2 regions of the Kitasatospora sp. NPDC048194 genome follow, and region 2 is predicted to be linked to the other one. Evidence: riboswitches for the same ligand, from Rfam matches in the RefSeq annotation. Region 2 holds a riboswitch; the other holds the start of a gene.

Region 1 (3,391 bases), on a different contig from region 2:
AGGCGCAGATCCTGCTGGACGGCGGCGCCTACGCGGACGTCTCCGCCGAGGCGCTGGCCGCCGCGACGGCCTTCTCGGTCGGCCCGTACGTCTGCCCGAACGTGTTCGTGGACGCCTGGGCGGTGCGCACCAACAACCCGCCGGCCGGGCGGATGCGCGGCGAGGGCGCGTTGCAGGCCTGCTTCGCGTACGAGTCGCAGCTGGACCAACTGGCCGCCCGGGTGGGCGTGGACCCGGTGGAGATCCGCCGCCGCAACGCGATGTCCACCGGCGACCCACTGCCCACCGGACAGGCCGTCACCTGCCCGGCGCCGGTGAAGGCGCTGCTGGACGCGGTGGCGGCCGAGCCGCTGCCGGCCCTGCCGGTGGACGACCCGGACGCCGAGTGGCTGCTGCCCGGCGGGCCCGGCGGCGCCGGGGACCCGTCCGCGGTGCGCCGGGGCATCGGCTACGCCGTCGGCATGGTGCACATGCTGGGCGCCGAGGGCGAGGACGAGGTCTCCACCGCCACCGTGCGGGTCAGCGGCGACCACGCCACGGTGATCTGCGCGGCGGTCGACGCCGGGCAGGGCTTCGCCACGCTGGCCCGGCAGATCGTGCAGACGGTGCTGGGCGTCAGCGAGGTCTACATCGCCCCGGCCGACAGCGACCAGTCGATCGCCGGGCCCTCGGCCCGGGGCCGGCACACCTGGGTCTCCGGTGGCGCGGTCGAGCGGGCCGCCCTGATGGTCCGTCACCAGCTGCTGCAGCCGATCGCGGCCAACTTCGGGATGTCCGCGGAACTGCTGCAGATCGCCGACGGCAAGATCACCTCGTACGACGGGGTGCTCGGCATGCCGGTCGCCGAGGCGCTGGAGGGCAAGGAGCTCTGGGCCACCGCGCAGTGCCGGCCGCACCCGACCGAGCCGCTGGACGAGTCCGGGCAGGGCGACGCCTTCGTCTCCATCTCCTTCTGCGCGATGCGCGCGGTGGTCGACGTGGACATCGAGCTGGGGGCCGTCCGGGTGGTCGAGATGACCGTGGCCCAGGACGTCGGCCGGGCGCTGAACCCCCGCCAGATCGAGGACCGGATCGAGGCCGGCGTGGCCCAGGGCGTGGGCCTGGCGCTGATGGAGGATCTCCGGACCTCCGGCGGCGTGCTGTGCAACCCCTCGCTGACCGGTTACCGGCTGCCGACCTCCCTGGACACCCCGGAGGTGCGGATCGCCGCGCTGCTGGAGGAGCGGGACGTGGTCGCCACGTTCGGCGCCAAGGCGGTCAGCGCGGTGCCCGCGGTGGTCGCTCCGGCGGCGGTGGCCGCCGCCGTCCGGGCCGCCACCGGCCTGCCGGTCGGCCGGCTGCCGATCCGGCCGGAGGACGCGGTCACGGCCTGACCGGAAAGCGGGAAAAGGGAATTGCCGGTCGACTTCCGAGTCGACCGGCAATTCCCTTTTCTTCGAGGCCGTGGCGGGAATCGAACCCGCGTGCACCGCTTTGCAGACGGTCCCCTCAGCCACTCGGGCACACGGCCAGTGAATTCAGGATGGCGCAGTGTCCGAATGGGGTCAATGACGCTTTGTAAATTCTGTATGGCAATGTGTGCTACCGTCGGAAGCGGTGGCTGCTTTTCCCGCCACTCCGGACGAGCGCGTCGTACCCGGTGACGACAAGACGACGCAGTTCAGCGGCAATCCGGCCGCTGTGGACTGCGGAGGTACGGCCGTCATGGCTTGGCTCGTTCTGATCGTCTCGGGTCTCCTGGAGACCGTCTGGGCGGTGGCCCTGGATTCGTCCAAGGGGTTCTCCCGCCCCGTTCCCACCCTGGTGTTCGGCGTCGCCCTGCTGCTCAGCATGGGCGGTCTGGCGTACGCGATGCGCACCATTCCGATCGGCACCGGGTACGCGGTGTGGGTCGGCATCGGTGCGGTCGGCACCGCCCTGTACGGCATGGCCGTCCTCGGGGACGCGGTGACCATGGCCCGGGTCGGCTGCCTGGTGCTGATCGTCGCGGGCGTGGTGGGGCTCAAGGTCCTGCACTGAGGCCGGCGCGCGAGACCGCCCGCCGGTCCTAGGCCTGCGGACGGAGGCGATCACCGACTCCGGTCAGGGGCTATCCGGGCGGACGGCTCTTACGATGTCAGTCATGACCACTGCCTCCTCCACCTCGGTCGACCCCACCTCGATACCCGACGGAACCGACTCCGGTGGCGGAGTCCTCAGCGGCCGCTACCGCGCGCTGACGCTGGGGATCGTCTCGGTGGTCCTGGTGATCGCCTTCGAGGCGACGGCCGTCAACACCGCGATGCCGACCGCGGCCCGCCAGCTGGACGGCCTGGGGCTGTACGCCTTCGCCTTCTCCGGCTACTTCACCACCACGCTGTTCGCGCTGGTCGTCTCCGGGCAGTGGTGCGACCGGCGCGGGCCGCTGCGGCCGCTGTTCACCGGCATCGCGGTGTTCGGCGCCGGCCTGGTGGTGGCCGGGACGGCACCCGGCATGTGGGTGTTCGTGGCCGGGCGGGCGATCCAGGGCCTCGGCGGCGGACTGGTGATCGTGGCGCTGTACGTGGTGGTCGGCCGGGCCTACCCGGAGCGGCTGCGGCCGGCGGTGTTCGCCGCGTTCTCCTCCGCCTGGGTGCTGCCCTCGATCATCGGGCCGCTGGTCTCCGGGGCCGTCACCCAGCACCTGGGGTGGCGCTGGGTGTTCCTGGCGGTGCCGGTGCTGCTCCTGCTGCCGCTGGCCGTGATGGGCCCCGCGCTGGCCCGTTCCGAGCGGGAGCACCCGGTGCTCAGGGGCGCGGACTTCGACCGTCGCCGCACCCTGCTGGCCGCGATGGCCGCGGTCGGCGCGGGCCTGCTGCAGTACGCGGGCCAGCGGCGGGACCTGGTCGGGCTGGTCCCCGGGATCGCCGGCGCGGCGCTGCTGGTTCCGGCCGTCCTGGGCCTGCTGCCGCCGCGGACCCTGCGGGCCGGGCGCGGGCTGCCGACGGTCATCCTGCTGCGCGGGCTGGCGGCCGGGGCGTTCCTCGGGGCCGAGGCCTTCGTGCCGCTGATGATGACCACCCAGCGCGACCTCTCGCCGACGCTGTCCGGGCTGACCCTGACCAGCGGCGGGCTCACCTGGGCGCTGGGCTCCTGGCTGCAGGGGCGGCCGGGGGCCGAGCGGCACCGCGAGGCGATGATCAAGGGCGGCCTGGTGCTGACCGGGGTGGCGATCGCCGGTGCCGCCCTGGTGCTGGTCCCGGCGGTGCCGGCCTGGGTGGCGTCGGTGGCCTGGGCCGTCGGCGGGGTCGGGATGGGCCTGGCGGTCGCGACCATCAGCGTGCTGATGATGAAGCTGTCCGCTCCGCAGGACGCCGGGGCCAACTCGGCGGCCCTGCAGATGAGCGATGCGCTGGGCAACGTGCTGCTGACG
Region 2 (3,391 bases):
AGAGCCTCGCCCGCGGCGCCGGGCACCGCTTCAACGGCGGCCGGGTCCGGCAGACCGTGGTCGAGATGGACCAGCTGTTCCTGTTCGTGACCACCGCCGGGCAGGGCGCCCGGCTCGCCGTCCTCACCAGCGAGCAGGTGGACGCCGGGCTGATGGCCTACGAGATCAACATGCTGGTGAAGCAGGTCGGGCAGTACCTGACCGCGGCGCCGCGCAGCGACGCGGGCCAGGTCGGCGCGGGTGGCGGTGCGTGACCACCGCCGACGCCGACGAGGGCTGGTTCTACGACAAGGACGCCGGCCACCTGGTCCGTCCCTACGCGATCACCAACGGGCGCACCGGCCCGGTCCGTACGGGCTTCGCGCTGATCACCCTGGTGGTCACCGCCGACCCGCGCACCGACACCAGCCGGCTGGCCCCCGAACCGGCCGCGATCATCGACCTGTGCCGCGAACGCCCGCTGGCCGTGGCCGAGATCGCGGCCACCCTGGACCTGCCGGTGAGCGTGGTCAAGGTGCTGCTGGACGACCTCGCGGAGGCCCGGCTGATCCTCACCCGGGCCCCGGTCCAGCTGGCCGAGGCGCCGGACATCTCGCTGATCCAGGCCGTGATCGAGGGCGTCCGCCGGCTCTGAGCGGCGGACCGGCCCCGCACGCGACTCCCAGTTCCCCTCCAGGAGACCCGAATTGACGATCAAGAGCCTGGTGCCGGGCGCGGTCAAGATCCTCGTCGCCGGCGGTTTCGGTGTCGGGAAGACCACGATGGTGGGCTCGGTCAGCGAGATCGAACCGCTGCAGACCGAGGAGCGGATGACCCGCGCCAGCGTCGGGATCGACAGCCTCGACGGCATCCAGGACAAGTCCACCACCACGGTGGCGATGGACTTCGGACGGATCACCCTCCGCGAGGACCTGGTGCTCTACCTCTTCGGCGCGCCGGGGCAGTTCCGGTTCTGGTTCATGTGGGACGACCTCGCGCTCGGCGCCCTCGGGGCGATCGTCCTCGCGGACACCCGGCGGCTCGAGACCAGCTTCGCCGCCGTGGACTTCTTCGAGCAGCGGGGCATCCCGTTCGCGATCGGCGTCAACTGCTTCCACGGGCGGCGCGAGGCCAGCCCGGAGGACGTCCGGCGCGCCCTCGACCTCGGGCCGGAGGTGCCGGTGGTGCTGTGCGACGTCCGGGAGCGGGCGTCCAGCAGGGAACTGCTGCTCGCCCTGCTCGACCGGGTGCACCGGGAGGCGCTGGCCGCCGGACGGCGGTGAGGGCGGGCCGTCGCGGTCGGGCCGCCGCGGTCACGCCTTCGTCGGCGTGAGCTCGGTCAACGCGTCGACCAGGGTGGACAGTTCGGGCACCTCCGCGGCCTGGGCCAAGGTCGCCTCCAGGGTGGCGTCGTGCACCGGCCGGGCGGCCTCCAGCAGCGCACGGCCCGCCGCCGTCAACTCGGTGTAGATACCCCGACGGTCGTCCGCGCAGAGGTAGCGGCTGAGCAGCCCCCGGTCCTCCAGCCGGGTCACCAGCCGGGTGGTCGCGCTGCTGCTCAGCGCCGCCGCGCGGGCCAGCTGCTGCATCCGCATGTGCCACCCGTCCTGCCGGGAGAGGGCCTCCAGCACGGTGTACTCGACCACGGAGAGCTGGTGCCCCGCCTGGAGCGCCTTCTCCAGCGCGGTGTCGATCAGCCCGTGCAGTGCGGCGAGCGTGCGCCAGCCACTGGCCCGGACCTCGGCGGCGTCGTCGCGGATCCCCATGGCTCGCCTTCCCTTCGCGTTCACCCGTACGCCCCGTTGCGTCTTCTGTTCGACAGTATCCCAGTTGGCGCGGATTATCTGACTCTGCAATTACTTCGGTTCCGGGCGGCACCAAGGCGGCACGCAGCGGCACCGGCGGCCGGAGCGCGGCCGGGTGGTGCTAGCGTCGCGGCGGCGGCGCGTCGGCGTCCGCCCCGGACGAGATGTGCGCCGTACCCGGCCCGCGAAGACGACGCACCGAGGAGACGTCATGGCCGCCCGCACGCCGATCGCCCGCCCGCTGGACGTGCGGTGGATCCACGGCTCGCCGTCCGCGAAGCACAACACGGATCCGGACATCCACGTCCACGAGTACGACGAGCACACCGTCATCCTGCGGCAGAACAAGGCGGTCCACTACGAAGCGCCGTTCCTGTTCCTGCTGTTCGGGGCGGAACGGGCGGTGCTGATCGACACGGGCGCCACGGCCGAGCCCGAGTACTTCCCGCTGCGCGCGACCGTCGACGGCCTGGTGGCGAGGTGGCTCGCCCGGAACCCCCGGGAGGACTACCCCCTGCTGGTGCTCCACACCCACCCGCACGGCGACCACATCGCCGGGGACGGCCAGTTCGCCGACCGGCCGGTGACCACCGTGGTCGGCGGCGACCGGCCCACGGCCTGGGCGTACTTCGGCTTCGACCGGGCCCCGGAGGCCGTGGCCCGGGTCGACCTCGGCGGCGGGCGGGTGCTGGAGTGCCTGGCCACCCCCGGCCACCACGAGGCGGCGGTCACCTACTACGACCCGTGGACGGGCTTCCTGCTCACCGGCGACACCGTCTACCCGGGCCGGCTCTACATCGACGACTGGCCCGCCTTCGGGCGCACCGTCGAGCGGCTCGTCGAGTTCGCCGGCAGCCGCCAGGTCACGTACGTGCTCGGCTGCCACATCGAGATGACCCGCACCCCGGGCGCCGACTACCCGGTCCGCACCACCTACCAGCCGGACGAGCCCCCGCTCCAGCTCACCGTCGACCACCTGCACCGCATCCGCGCCGCACTCGCCGAACTGGGCGAGGGGCCGCGTCGCCACGCGCTGGACGACCTGATCCTCTGGCCCACCGACTGAGCGGGCCCGGGCCCGGACGCGCCCGTCACCCGGGCCGGGCGAGCGGCCGTCAGTGCGCGGCCGGGGGCGGGGTGAGTCCGGCGCAGCCGCGGAGGCCGTCGCGGCGCTTGAGGGCGGCTTCGGCGGCGGCGCCGGTGACCGGCTCGGGGATGCCCTTGTCGTCGATGGTGGCCGGGGTGAAGGCCTCGCCGGTGACCTTGCCGTCGGCGGTCAGGGTGAGGGTGGTGACGCCGGTCTCGTTGGAGTTGGGGTAGTTGGACGTCCCGTACCAGAGGAAGTTGCCGAAGCCGTACCCGACGTAGGTGTCGCCGAGCATGCCCGAGCCGACCATGGTGTGGGCGTGGGTGCCGACCACGGCGGTGGCGCCGGCGGTGGCGAGCTTCTTGGCGACGGCGGTCTGGGCGCTGGTCGGGCAGGCCTTGCCCTCCTCGCCCCAGTGCAGGTAGACGAGCACGACCGGGGCCTGGCGCTTCGCCGACTCCACCGCCTTGACCAGGGCGGGGACGTCCAGCGCCGAGGCGATGCCCGGCTTGTTGGCGCC

What was found. A riboswitch is a leader RNA that binds a small molecule or an ion and turns the genes downstream of it on or off. The one in region 2 is predicted to bind guanidine.
Region 1: another riboswitch for guanidine. It lies ahead of ACGF07_RS19970 (DMT family transporter); the one in region 2 lies ahead of ACGF07_RS13165 (MBL fold metallo-hydrolase).

Annotation. Positions count from the first base shown of each region.
Region 1 covers NZ_JBIDAK010000015.1:114,454-117,844, reverse strand. Annotated here, with positions in the region: gene ACGF07_RS19980 (xanthine dehydrogenase family protein molybdopterin-binding subunit) at 1-1,373, shown strand, start outside; tRNA gene ACGF07_RS19975 (tRNA-Cys) at 1,439-1,510, opposite strand; guanidine-III (ykkC-III) riboswitch at 1,594-1,660, shown strand; gene ACGF07_RS19970 (DMT family transporter) at 1,705-2,019, shown strand; gene ACGF07_RS19965 (MFS transporter) at 2,123-3,391, shown strand, end outside.
Region 2 covers NZ_JBIDAK010000008.1:135,293-138,683, forward strand. Annotated here, with positions in the region: gene ACGF07_RS13145 (roadblock/LC7 domain-containing protein) at 1-254, shown strand, start outside; gene ACGF07_RS13150 (DUF742 domain-containing protein) at 251-634, shown strand; gene ACGF07_RS13155 (ATP/GTP-binding protein) at 687-1,262, shown strand; gene ACGF07_RS13160 (MarR family transcriptional regulator) at 1,293-1,745, opposite strand; guanidine-III (ykkC-III) riboswitch at 1,917-1,984, shown strand; gene ACGF07_RS13165 (MBL fold metallo-hydrolase) at 1,996-2,850, shown strand; gene ACGF07_RS13170 (CapA family protein) at 2,900-3,391, opposite strand, start outside.